Regions from separate parts of the Niveibacterium umoris genome, predicted to be linked through region 1. Evidence: predicted binding sites of a transcription regulator. Region 1 holds the regulator's gene; each other region holds the start of a gene.
What was found. Region 1 encodes FNR, which switches genes on or off when oxygen is low (the NO sensors DNR and NnrR bind a similar motif). Its sites were predicted from a motif close to TTGANCTAGNTCAA; they were not measured.
Positions count from the first base shown of each region.

Region 1 (4,301 bases):
ACGATCGTTTCAGCGGGTTGACCGACCAATACCTGCTCATCAAAACTCAATCCAGCAGCCCTCAACCGGCTCGCTGCCGGCGCCAACGCGATGCGGCCTTCGTCGGAGTAATAACGATCCAGCGCACTGCTCTCGATATGTCGTGTCGCAAACGTCATCGGCACAGGGTTATGAACCGTAACCAGTGTCAACGCAGGCGGCGCGGCGAAAAAGCTCAAGGCGCGCAGCAACGCGTCGATTGCCGCGAGCGATGCGGCCGAGCCATCGGTGGCCAGCAGGATTTTCATCGTCAATCCCCTCCTTCATACATGGCAGATCACGCCCTGCCATAGCTTGCCGCCCAGAGAGCTGGCATTGGCAAGCCCGAATGCGCCAAACGCTATCACGGTGAGCCCAGCGCCCAAACGCAGCCAGCGCCGCTGCAGAACAGCTCGCAACTTCACCGCAAACATGCCTGCAAGCAGCAGATTGGGTAAGGTGCCCACGCCAAAGGCAAGCATCAGCGTCGCACCGCGAAGCGCCGACCCAGACACCAATGCCGTTGCAAGAATGCTGTAGACAAGCCCGCACGGCACGAATCCCCAGATCAACCCGAGCGGATAGGCCGTCAGCGGACTGCGGGCAGGAATGAATCTCGCACCATACGGTCGCAAGCGCGACCATAAAACGCCGCCCAAGCGCTCAATCGGCGCCAGCGGCGCGGTCAAGCCGGTCAGGTAGAGCCCAAGCAACAGCAGCATGACGTTTGCCGCAACGTAGAACGCCATCTGCACTGGCAAGATTCGGTTGAGAAGGAAGCCAGTCGACCCCACCGCACCCATGAAGCACCCGGCCAGGGTGTAACTGCTTATCCGACCAAGGTTGTACGCGAGGTGTATCGGCAACAAGGCCGACGTGCGGGCCTGCCCTGGTAGATTGACCGTGAGCGCGGCAACCAGTCCGCCGCACATGCCAACGCAGTGCGTCCCTCCCAACAGGCCGATCAGTGCGGCGGCAAAGTATCCAGCTTCAGGCATGCAGTTCGCGGCAGTTTATTGCACCCGCCGAGCGGAAAAGGAGGCCAGTGTAGCGCCCGCAGCCCCGCGTTCAGATCACCTTCGAGTAGCGCACCACTTCGCGGTCGCTGCGCAGATGCGCGTCGAACACCATGGCCAGGACGCGAGCGAGCATGCGCCCCGGGACGCTGACTTCCACGCCATGCGGTGTGACGGTGCACAAACCATCGCGCTCGTGACCGCGCAATGCCTCGAGTTCCTGCGCAAAGTAGTCGGAGAATTTGATGCCCCAACCCTGTTCGAAGGCGCCGAAATCGATCTCGAAGTGACACATCAGACTCTGGATGACCGCATACCGGAGCTGGTCGTCGAAACTCATCTCGTATCCGCGCACCACAGGCAGTTCATCGCGGTCGATCGATGCGTAGTAGTCCTCCAGAGTCTTCGCCGACTGGATGTAGGCGGAGCCCACCTTGCCGATCGAAGAAACGCCGAATCCGAGCAGATCGCAGTCCGAATGCGTCGAATAACCCTGGAAATTGCGGTACAAGCGCCCATTCCGCTGCGCCACGGCCATCTCGTCGTCAGGTTTGGCGAAGTGATCCATACCGATGAACACGTAGCCGGCGCGCGTGAGTTTGTCGATCGCCATGCCCAGTATTTCAAGCTTCTGATCGGCACTCGGCAGATCCGCCGCGTTGATGCGCCGCTGCGGCATGAATCGCGTCGGCAGATGAGCGTAGTTGTACAGCGCGAGGCGGTCCGGCGAAAGGCTCAGAACGGTGTCCAGCGTGCGGCTCACGCGCTCGACGCTCTGGAACGGCAGGCCGTAGATTAGATCAATGCTGACGGACCGGAAACCATTGGCGCGCGCGGCGTTGATGACCGAAGCCGTCTCATCGACAGACTGGATTCGATTGACCGCTGCCTGCACGACCGGATCGAAATCCTGCACACCGACGCTCATCCGGTTGAAGCCTTCGGCACCAAGGAGCGCGACCGTTTCAGCCGAGACCCGCCGGGGATCGACCTCGATCGAATACTCGCCCCCTTCGGTCAGCGTGAAATGACTACGGATGGCGCGGAACAGTTCGCGGATTTCACTGTCCGACAGGAAGGTCGGCGTACCGCCGCCCCAGTGCATCTGCGAAACCAGGCGGGATCCGGCGAGTTGCGCCGCGACCAGACCCATCTCTTTGTCGAGGTACTGGAGGTAACGTTCGGCACGACTGCGATCCTTCGTGACGATCTTGTTGCACGCGCAATAGAAGCAGACCGTATCGCAGAACGGAATGTGGAAATATAATGAGAGGGGTTTCATCAGGCCGCCCTGCGCTCGCAGACCCAGATGTCTTGCGAAGTCGGTGCGTCCGAAGCCCTCATTGAAGCGGTCCGCCGTCGGGTAAGACGTGTAGCGCGGACCTGAAACGTCGAAGCGGCGGATGAGATCGCGGTCGAAGACCGGCATCTGCTCAATTTGATTCATTGTTTTGTTTTCTCTCTGTGGATGCCGGAAGGTGTCATGAACTCCGTAGGAGCCGTTTGATTGCCATCAACTAGCCCACTTGGAGCACCAGACTTGGAAAAACCCGCCACCATTGCGCTGACGGCCGTAAACCTGCGAACTGCGTGCACCCAATGTAATCTTAAGGAACTCTGTCTGCCGGTCGGGCTCGACGATGTCGATCTTGAACGCATCGACGGACTCATCACTGCGCGAAAGAAAGTGAAGCGGCAGCAGCACCTTTACCGCGCGGGCGAACCCTTCGAGGCGATCTACGCGATTCGGACCGGTTTCTTCAAAACCGACATCCTGACCGAAGATGGTCGCGATCAGGTCACCGGCTTCCAGATGGCTGGCGAGATCCTCGGACTCGACGGCATCTCGACCGACCGCCACGTCTGCAATGCCGTGGCGCTGGAGGATTCCGACGTCTGCATGATCCCGTTCGAGCGCCTTGAGGAACTGTCACGCCGGATCGAACCCTTGCAGCGTCAGTTCCACAAGTTCATGAGCCGCGAGATCGTGCGCGAACAGGGCATCATGATGCTGCTCGGTTCGATGCGAGCGGAAGAGCGGCTGGCCGCCTTCCTGATCAACCTGTCGCAACGCATGCGCTTGAGGGGCTATTCGGCGTCCGAGTTCCACCTGCGGATGACGCGCGAAGAGATCGGGTCTTACCTTGGACTGAAACTCGAAACAGTGAGCCGCGCATTCTCGAAGTTCCAGGATGACGGACTGATCAGCGTCCATCAGAAGCACATCCAGATCCTGGATGCTGAAGGCCTGCGCCGCCTGATCGGTCGCGCAAACGTCTGATCAGCGCCACGGGATCGGGCTATGCGTGTGCGCTACCGACACGATGTAGCCGAATACCGCCAAGGCGGCCGCGAAAGCGGCCGCTTTTTCTTTGTCTGTCCGCCCACGTTTGAGCGCAACGCTGCCGAGCATCACATAGGCCAGCAGCGCCACAACTTTGGCGCTCAGCCAATCATTTCGAACCGGCACCACGCCGAGCGCACAAGCAAGCGCAATCGCTGACGCAAGAAGTATCGAATCCACAACGTGCGGCACGATCCGGACCCAGCGTCGCTCGACCCACGAGGCGGATCGCATCACGCCTACGCCTCGGGCGACGAATCCGCACCCGGAGATGATCGCGCAGCCAACGTGGACGCCCTTGAGCCAGACGTAATCCACCCCGATTGCCGCCAGTTCAACGCTCAAGCACGTATTCGCCAGGCGCAGCCGCGAGCTCCGGATAGGCTGCCGTAGCGAGCGGAGGCGGTGCGACTTGCTCGCCGCAGCGTTCCCCCAACCACGCCGTCCAGTCCTCCCACCAGCTTCCAGCAAGATGTTCCGCCCGTTCGCGCCACGCATGGGCACTGTCGGTGCGATGTGCGGTCGCGATCCAGTACTCACGCTTGGGCGGTTGCACCGGCGGATTCACAATGCCAAGGATGTGACCACTGGATGACAAGACGAAGCGTTTTTCGCCGCGGACGAAATTCATCACGCGAAACGCCTGGCGCCAAGGCGCGATGTGATCGTCTTCAGCGGCTACTGCATAGAGCGGCTGATTGATCCGCCCCAGATCAATTGACTCGCCCGCCACCGACAGCGCGTCGGGTTCGATCAGCTTGTTCTGCAAGTAGAGCTCGCGCAAGTACCACGCATGCATGGCATACGGCATTCGGGTCGTATCCATGTTCCAGTACAAGACGTCGAACGCCGGCGGCTTCTCGCCCATCAGGTAGCCCTGAACCACGTACTGCCAGATCAAGGGGTTCGATCTGAGCAGCCTG
Region 1 covers NZ_JACIET010000001.1:496,263-500,563, reverse strand. Annotated here, with positions in the region: gene GGR36_RS02140 (universal stress protein) at 1-287, opposite strand, end outside; gene GGR36_RS02135 (sulfite exporter TauE/SafE family protein) at 303-1,016, opposite strand; gene hemN (oxygen-independent coproporphyrinogen III oxidase) at 1,087-2,481, opposite strand; gene fnr (fumarate/nitrate reduction transcriptional regulator Fnr) at 2,575-3,315, shown strand; gene GGR36_RS02120 (SirB2 family protein) at 3,316-3,723, opposite strand; gene GGR36_RS02115 (PHA/PHB synthase family protein) at 3,713-4,301, opposite strand, start outside.

Region 2 (4,301 bases), on a different contig from region 1:
CGAAACGACCTTGGTCTTCGGGTCGGCGTAGAGCTCGGCGAGTTTCTTCAGCCGATCGACCGGCACGCCCGAGAGCTTGCTGACCTTTTCCGCCGTGTACTCGGAGACGAACTTCGCGAACTCCTCGTAAGTGATCGGTGTCGCGTCGCTCGGATTGTTCTTCGGCTTGCCGTCGGCGCCGGGGTAGCCGTTGAACTTCGCGTCCTTCTCCAGCGCGTGGTTCGGACGCAGGCCGAAACCGATGTCGGTCTCACCGCGCTTGAAATTCACGTGCTCCTTGACGAAGGCCTTGTTGACCTTGCCCGTCTGGATGATGTGGTTGCAGATGAAGTTCAGGATCGCCAGATCGGTCTGCGGCGTGAAGATCATGCCGTTGTCGGCCAGCTCGAAACTGCGATGCTCGAAGGTCGACAGCACATGCACCTGGCAGTTCGGGTGCGAGAGGCGGCGGTCGGTGATGCGCGTCCACAGGATCGGGTGCATCTCCGCCATGTTCGAGCCCCACAGCACGAAGGCGTCGGCGTTCTCGATGTCGTCGTAGCAGCCCATCGGCTCGTCCATGCCGAAGGTGCGCATGAAGCCGGTGACCGCGCTGGCCATGCAGTGGCGCGCGTTGGGGTCGATGTTGTTGGAGCGGAAGCCGGCCTTCATCAGCTTCGATGCGGCGTAGCCTTCCCAGATCGTCCATTGGCCGGACCCGAACATCGCGATCGACGTGGGGCCCTTTTCCTTCAGGGCGGCTTTCCACTTTTCGGCCATGATGTCGAAGGCCTCGTTCCACGACACCTGAACGAACTCGCCGTTCTTGTCATAGACGCCATCCTTCTTGCGCAGCAGAGGCGTCGTCAGGCGGTCCGCGCCGTACATGATCTTCGACAGGAAGTAGCCCTTGATGCAGTTGAGGCCGCGGTTCACCTCGGCATCCGGGTCACCCTGCGTGGCGACCACCCGGCCGCCCTGCACGCCGACCAGCACCGAGCAGCCGGTGCCGCAGAAGCGGCAGGGCGCCTTGTCCCAGCGCAGGTTTGTATCAGGCGAGGCGGGCGCAGCAGCAGGCGCTGCATCTTTCTTCGGTGCGGCAAGGCTCAAGCCTGCCGAGGCCGCTGCGGCGGCCGCTGCGTTGGCCTTGATGAAGTCGCGTCGGGTGAGTGACATGCTGCCTCCGGAGATGGGTTCTGGGTCGTGCGCGCGGTGCGTCATGCCGGGGTGGCAGACGCTCGCGACAGGTCGGGTGGATTGTCCGACGTGGCGTCGTCGGCGTATTCGTAGGCGAGGGTGGTGCACACCAGATGCGGCACCAGCTGAACCTGCGTGAGCGTCTCGGTGGTGCCATGGCCGGGCAGGTCTTCGACCGTGACGACGAGCTTGCCTTCGCTGTCGTCACGCACGTGAAGCTCAACGCCGGGCAGTGCGGCAAGCGATGCACAGACGGCATCCAGATGCATCGGTTTTGCGCGCAGTACCAGCCCAACGATTCGCATATCCCCGCCCCTTTGTCTTTGCCGCGGCATCGCTATGGCGGATGCCTGGACACGCAGGGTGGCGCTCAGCCGGAACGCGCGTGGTTTCAGCGCGCGTGACGGCCATGCTCCACCTTGGTGCGTCTGGATTGGACGCGTGACAACCCGGCGCGGCATTGACCGGCGTCAATGCGGCGACATTAGGCCTTACAGATCAAAGGGTTATTGTGCGACGCAAAAAGGCGTTCAGCCTTGTCGCAGGCGGCGGGCGAGGTCTGAAACACGCATCACATAGTGCAGGCCGCCGGAAGTGCCTGCCTCGCCCTCGCGTGCGAAGCCCAGCTTCTCGTGCAGGCGTACCGCCACCTCATGGCCGGGCAAAACCCGGCTGCGCAGCGTGACGGCGCCATGCGAGATCAGGTGCGCCAGCGTGCGCACGAGCAGGCGCCGGTGCAGGCCGGTGCTGCGATACCAAGGGTGGATGTTGATCGAGAGGATCTCCCAGGTCTCGGCATCGGTGGGGCGCAGCAGGACGTAACCGGCGAGGCGGTGTTGCAGGTGCTCCGAAATGATCCGGCCGCCGCAGGCCAGCGCGGCGGCATGGTGTTCGCGCCGGGTTTCGGTCGAGAACTGGCCGTTCTCGGCGGCGATCAGATCGCCCAGCGTGAGCGCGTCGAGGCGCGCCATCTCGTCGAGCAATTGCGCCTCGTGCGTGCGGCCGCGTTCGCCGAGCGGCTGCAGGCCGTGCTTGAGCCGCATCAGCGTCAGTTGCAGCACCCGTGCGTCGTTGCTGGCGCGGTGGCGTTCGATATGCAGTTCCGCCTGCACTTGCGCCTTCGTGTCGTGCCAGCGGTTGGCCTCTTCCTCGTTCAGCAGCGTGCGCAGGTTGTCGAGCCGGAAGGCCGGCACCCGTTCGGCTGCATCGAACAGCAAGGCGAGCCAGGTGTAGTCGTGGGCCCAGCCGTCTGAATAGACCACCTTGCCGGCAAGTTCCCGGTTCAGGGTCTCGGCCATCTGATCCGCTGACTTGCCGTGGCGCATCAGCGTCTCGCGCGAGATGTGGTGGATCGATTCGGCGGCGGGGTCCCAGTGGGTCCATTCCGGTTCCGGCAGGATCAGGCTGCACAGCGCACGATTGTCCGGCAGCGCGACGCCGACTTCGATCGGGTAGCTGCGCGGCCCGAAGCCCGAGGCCTCGATGTCGATGATGATCGGTGCGGATGCGGCGTCCCCGCCAGGCGGATGTGCTTTCAGCGCCCTGTCTCCCTGTCTTGTCTCTTGTTCTTTGGCGCCGTCGGATGCGCGTTGCGTCGATTGTGGCGGCGCTGCGCCGCGCTTGGCAACGGGTGGATCAGGCGGCGGCCAGCATCAGCCTTGCGCAGGCCACCACGCCAACGAACCAGACGAGGCTGCGCACGGTTGCCAGATCGGCCACATAGCAGCCGAAATAGGCAAAGCGGGCGACGATGAAGGTGATCGCCCAGGTGTCGATCAGCGCGGGCGCGACACCGGCGACATGCGCCATCAGCACCGCGGCGGCGAAGAAGGGGAAGGCCTCGAAACTGTTCTGCTGTGCCCAGTTCGCGCGCTGCGGCCAGCCTGTCAGGCTCGCCAGTGTGTTGCGCGGGGTGTGGTTGTTGTAGCGGGTGCCGCTACGGATACCGCCGGCCTTCGCGGCGAGCGCCCACAGGAATGGCTGGATCGCGGCGATCAAAACGCACAGGAAGCTGATTTTCATGGTGGGTCTCCGATAGGTGGCCAGCAGTGTAAGCGGCGCGGCGCGAAATCAGCCAAATGCAGTGTCCGGTGCGCGGCAAACGGTGGGCGTGAGAAAATCCCGCTTTGCCCGAAGAGATGCCGACATGGCCCAACTCATCCTCAACCCCGGCAAAGAGCGCTCCGTCATGCGCCGCCACCCCTGGATCTTCGCCGGTTCGGTCGCGACATTGACCGGCCGTGCGCGGCCCGGCGATACCGTCGACGTGGTGTCCGAGCGCGGGGTGGTGCTGGGGCGCGCGGCGTTTTCGCCGGCCTCGCAGATCCGCGCGCGGATGTGGTGTTTCGATGCCGAGACGCCGATCGACCATGCCTTCTTCAAGCGCACGATCGCAGCCGCAGTGGCGCGTCGCAACGCGCATCCGATGCTCGCCGGCCAGGACGGTGTGCGGCTGATTCACGGTGAGTCCGACGGCCTGCCGGGCGTCATCGCCGACCGCTATCGCGACACCATCGTGCTGCAACTGACCAGTGCCGGCGCCGACCGCTGGCGCGATGCGATCGTCGCCGGGCTGATGCAGGCGACCGGTTGCGCCAACATCTACGAGCGGTCCGATTCCGAGGTGCGTGCACTCGAAGGGCTGGAAGGTCGGGTCGGTGTACTGGCGGGCGATGGCCCCGACCCCGCCCTTGCGATCGAGGAACACGGCGTGCTGCTGGGCGTGGATGCGGTCGGCGGCCACAAGACCGGCTTCTACCTCGACCAGCGCGAGAACCGGCGCCTGACGCGCGATCTGGCGAAGGGGCGCAGCGTGCTCAACTGCTTCTGCTACACCGGCGGGTTTTCCTTGCAGGCGCTGGCGGGCGGCGCAAGCGAAGTGCTCTCGATCGATTCGTCGGCGCATGCGCTGGCCAGCGCGCAGCGCAACGTCGAGCGCAATCCGCAGCTGGATGCCAGCCGCGCCACCTGGTGGGAAGCCGATGTGTTCGCCGCGTTGCGTGAACTCAAGACCGAGGGGCGACGCTTCGACCTGATCATTCTGGACCCGCCCAAGTTCGCGCCCAGCGCGGCGCATGCGCAGCGCGCAGCACGGGCCTACAAGGACATCAATCTGCTCGGTTTCC
Region 2 covers NZ_JACIET010000002.1:1,220,996-1,225,296, forward strand. Annotated here, with positions in the region: gene napA (nitrate reductase catalytic subunit NapA) at 1-1,155, opposite strand, end outside; gene GGR36_RS17580 (chaperone NapD) at 1,197-1,481, opposite strand; gene GGR36_RS21695 (GNAT family N-acetyltransferase) at 1,707-2,501, opposite strand; gene GGR36_RS17590 (MAPEG family protein) at 2,812-3,198, opposite strand; gene GGR36_RS17595 (class I SAM-dependent rRNA methyltransferase) at 3,323-4,301, shown strand, end outside.
Region 2: the regulator FNR is predicted to act here: its motif matches at 1,637-1,650, upstream of GGR36_RS17580 (chaperone NapD).

Region 3 (4,301 bases), 2.1 Mb from region 1:
GTGTGACATCGACCTGCGTGTTGGCGGCCGGCGTGTCGGCGCTCAAGAGCCGATTGACGCCGCTGATTTCGCAGATCGTCTTGTAGAACGGCACCAGCAGGAAGCCGAAGCCGAACATCACGATCGCCGCAATGGTGAGTCTCACCAGCAGGCGGCGATTGTCGAGCGCTCGGGCGGCGACACTCATCCGTGCAGTACCAGCCATTGCTTCAGCAGGGCCGCCACGAAGAATGCGACGGCCACCGCACCGAGCGTCAGCGCGGTGCGCCGATTGTTGCGAAGGGCACTCTTGCGGTCCATGCGCGCAATCACCGGACGACCGGCGGCTCTTCAAACGTGTGGTACGGCGCCGGCGATGGCACGGTCCACTCCAGCCCCTCAGCCCCCTCCCACGGCTTGGCCGCTGCCTTCTCACCGCCGCGGACACACTTGATGACAACGTAGAGCAGGATCAGCTGCGAGAAGCCGAAGCCGAATGCGCCGATCGTCGCCATGGCGTTGAAGTCCGCAAACATCGGGTTGTAATCGGGAATGCGGCGCGGCATGCCTGCCAGCCCGAGGAAGTGCATCGGGAAGAAGGTGATGTTGAAGAAGATGATGGAGCACCAGAAATGCACTTTGCCGAGTCGCTCGTCGTACATGTGACCGGTCCACTTCGGCAGCCAGTAGTAAGCGCCGGAGAACAGCGCGAACAGCGAGCCCGCGACCAGCACATAGTGGAAGTGCGCGACGACGAAGTAGGTGTCCTGGTACTGGATGTCCGCCGGCGCGATGGCGCACATCAGGCCGGTGAAGCCGCCCATCGTGAACACGAACAGGAAGCCGACCGAGAACAGCATCGGCGTCTCGAAGGTCATCGAACCGCGCCACATCGTCGCGATCCAGTTGAACACCTTCACGCCCGTCGGCACGGCAATCAGCATCGTCGCGTACATGAAGAACAGCGTGCCGGTGACCGGCATGCCGGTCGTGAACATGTGGTGCGCCCACACGACAAAGGAAAGGATCGCGATCGAGGCGGTCGCGTACACCATCGACGCGTAGCCAAACAGGGGCTTGCGCGCAAAGGTCGGGATCACCTGCGAGACGATGCCGAAGGCCGGCAGGATCATGATGTAGACCTCGGGGTGCCCGAAGAACCAGAACACATGCTGGTAGAGCACCGGGTCGCCGCCACCGGCCGCGTTGAAGAAGCTGGTGCCGAAATGCCGGTCGGTGAGGATCATCGTGACTGCGCCGGCCAGCACCGGCATCACCGCAATCAGCAGGTAGGCGGTGATCAGCCAGGTCCAGCAGAACAGCGGCATCTTCATCAGCGTCATGCCGGGGGCGCGCATGTTCAGCACCGTCACGACGATGTTGATCGCGCCCATGATCGAGCTGATGCCCATGATGTGGACCGCGAAGATCGCCATGTCCATGCCCATGCCCATCTGGATCGAGAGCGGCGCGTAGAGCGTCCAGCCGGCTGCGGTAGCACCACCGGGCACGAAGAAGGAGCCCACCAGCAGCAGGGCAGCCGGTGGCAGCAGCCAGAAGCTCCAGTTGTTCATGCGCGCGAAGGCCATGTCACTCGCGCCGATCATCAGCGGAATCTGCCAGTTCGCGAAGCCGACGAAGGCCGGCATGATCGCGCCGAAAACCATCACCAGCCCGTGCATGGTGGTGAGCTGGTTGAAGAATTCCGGCTGCACCACCTGCAGGCCCGGCTGGAAGAGCTCGGCACGGATCGTCAGCGCCATCACGCCCCCGGAGAGGAACATGATGAAGCTGAAGATCAGGTACATCGTGCCGATGTCCTTGTGGTTCGTCGTCGTGATCCAGCGCATCAGGCCGCTCGGCTGATGGTGGTCATGTCCATGTTCAAGGCCGTGAGGGACCGCACTCATGCGCTAGCTCCTGTCTCGGAATCGGTGCGTTTCAACCGGCCGTTGCCGGATTGGCGGAGGCCTGCGGCGCAGCGGGTTGCGCCTGCTCGGCCATGCGTTTCTTCTGTGCCGCGACCCACTCGGCATACTTCTCTGCAGATACGACGTGCACTTCGATCGGCATGAAGCCATGCTCCTTGCCGCAAAGTTCGGCGCAATTGCCGCGATACACGCCTTCCTGCTCGGCGCGGAACCAGGTGTCACGGATGAAGCCGGGAATCGCGTCCTGCTTCACGCCGAAGGCCGGCACCCACCAGGAATGGATGACGTCATTCGCGGTGGTCAGGATGCGGATCTTCTTGCCGACCGGCACCACCACCGGGTTGTCGACTTCGAGCAGGTAGTTCGGGCCTTTTGCAGCCGCGCCTTCGATCTGCTCACGCGGCGTCGACATCATCGAAACGAAGCGAACACCCTCGCCCTCGCCCTTGAGGTAGTCGTAACCCCACATCCACTGGTAGCCAGTGGCCTTGATGGTGATGTCGGGGTTCGACGTATCCTTCATCGCGATCACGGTCTTGGTGGCCGGGTAGGCCATGCCGAGGAGAATCAGCACCGGCACCACCGTCCACGCAATCTCGACCGCAGTGTTCTCATGAAAGTGCGCTGCCACCGCGCCCTTCGACTTGCGGTGCTTGAAGACGGACCAGAACATCACGCCGAACACGGCGACAAAGATCACCAGGCAGATCAGCAGCATCAGCATATGCATGCCGTGGATCTGCTCGGCGATGCCGGTCACCGGCGTCTGGAGGTTGTAACGCGCGTCGCTGGCGGACGCGGTGAATGCGACAAAGGTGGTCGCAAAGGGAAGCGCTGCGCGAGTGGTATGCCTCATGGGTCTCCAAAACACCGGATGAGTGCTGCGTCTGACGACAGCGTTGCAGTCCTTGAGCACCCGACGCTGCGATGCCTCACACGACCGCTTGCCGCAACTCCAACTCCCGTGTGGGGGAACGACACCTTTTCCGGAGCGCCCGCCACGTACGGTTTTGATGGTGCCACAGCGTCGCCGCACTCAGCAAGAAATGTTGATGCATATCAATGTGTTGCGTCGCCGCTTATGATGCGTCGCAATATCTGATTGCCCGGGCAAGCACAGCCCTTGCAGCCAAACAAAAAGGGCGCCCGCAGGCGCCCTTCTCTCGTTACGCAGAAAGCGTTCAGCGCTGCGCCAACGCGTCCAGCAACTTCTGATGCACACCGCCGAAACCACCGTTACTCATGACGAGGATGTGATCGCCCGGCTCGGATTCCTGCACTGCCGCATGCACCAATGCGTCGAGTGATTCGTGCGTTTGCGCCTTGTTGCCAAGCGGCAGCAGCGCCTCCGCAGGGCTCCAGCCAAGCTTGTGGGCGTAGCAGAAGACGAAGTCGGCCAGCGCGAGACTGGGCGCGAGCCGGTCTTTCATGGTTCCGAGCTTCATCGTGTTCGAACGGGGTTCGAGCACCGCGAGGATGCGCCCTTGCGGTTGCCGGCGACGCAGACCTTCAATCGTGGTCTGGATCGCAGTCGGATGATGTGCAAAGTCGTCATAGACGGTCACGCCGTTGACCACACCACGCACTTCCATCCTGCGCTTGATGCCCTTGAAGGCGGGCAGCGCGGCGATGGCGTCCAGCGGCCGGACACCGACGTGGCGCGCCGCGGCGATCGCGGCCAACGCGTTGGCGCGGTTGTGGGCGCCGGCGATGGGCACCTCTGCGCTACCCAACTCGGCACCCGCCAGCGCAAAGCGGGCCTCGGCCGCCGAATCACCCTCGTCGGCTGCCCAGCCGGCCGCATCGTTGAACCATTCGATCTCGCTCCAGCAACCGCGCGCGATGACGCGCTTGAGGCTGTCTTCCGCAGCGTTGGCGACGATCCGGCCACCGCGCGGAATGGTCCGCACCAGATGATGAAACTGGGTTTCGATCGCCGCGAGGTCGGGGAAGATGTCGGCGTGGTCGTATTCGAGGTTGTTCAGGATCGCGGTACGCGGCCGGTAATGCACGAACTTCGAACGCTTGTCGCAGAAAGCGGTGTCGTACTCATCCGCCTCGATCACGAAGAACGACGAATCGGTCAGCCGCGCGGAAACGCCGAAATCCTCCGGCACACCACCAACCAGAAACCCGGGATTGAGCCCCGCGGTTTCGAGCAAGTACGTCAGCATCGACGTCGTCGTGGTCTTGCCATGCGTGCCGGCGACCGCCAGCACCCACTTGCCCGGCAGGATCTGTTCGGCGAGCCATTGCGGCCCCGAGGTGTAGGGCAGGCCGCGATCGAGGATCGCCTCCAGCAGCGGATTCCCCCGCGAGACCGCATTGCCGACCACATAGACATCCGCCCCCAGATCGAGCTGCGCGGGGTCGTAGCCTTCGATCAGGCCG
Region 3 covers NZ_JACIET010000001.1:2,645,093-2,649,393, forward strand. Annotated here, with positions in the region: gene GGR36_RS11860 (cytochrome c oxidase assembly protein) at 1-187, opposite strand, end outside; gene GGR36_RS21655 (cytochrome oxidase small assembly protein) at 184-300, opposite strand; gene ctaD (cytochrome c oxidase subunit I) at 309-1,889, opposite strand; gene coxB (cytochrome c oxidase subunit II) at 1,921-2,766, opposite strand; gene mpl (UDP-N-acetylmuramate:L-alanyl-gamma-D-glutamyl-meso-diaminopimelate ligase) at 3,092-4,301, opposite strand, start outside.
Region 3: the regulator FNR is predicted to act here: its motif matches at 2,960-2,973, upstream of coxB (cytochrome c oxidase subunit II).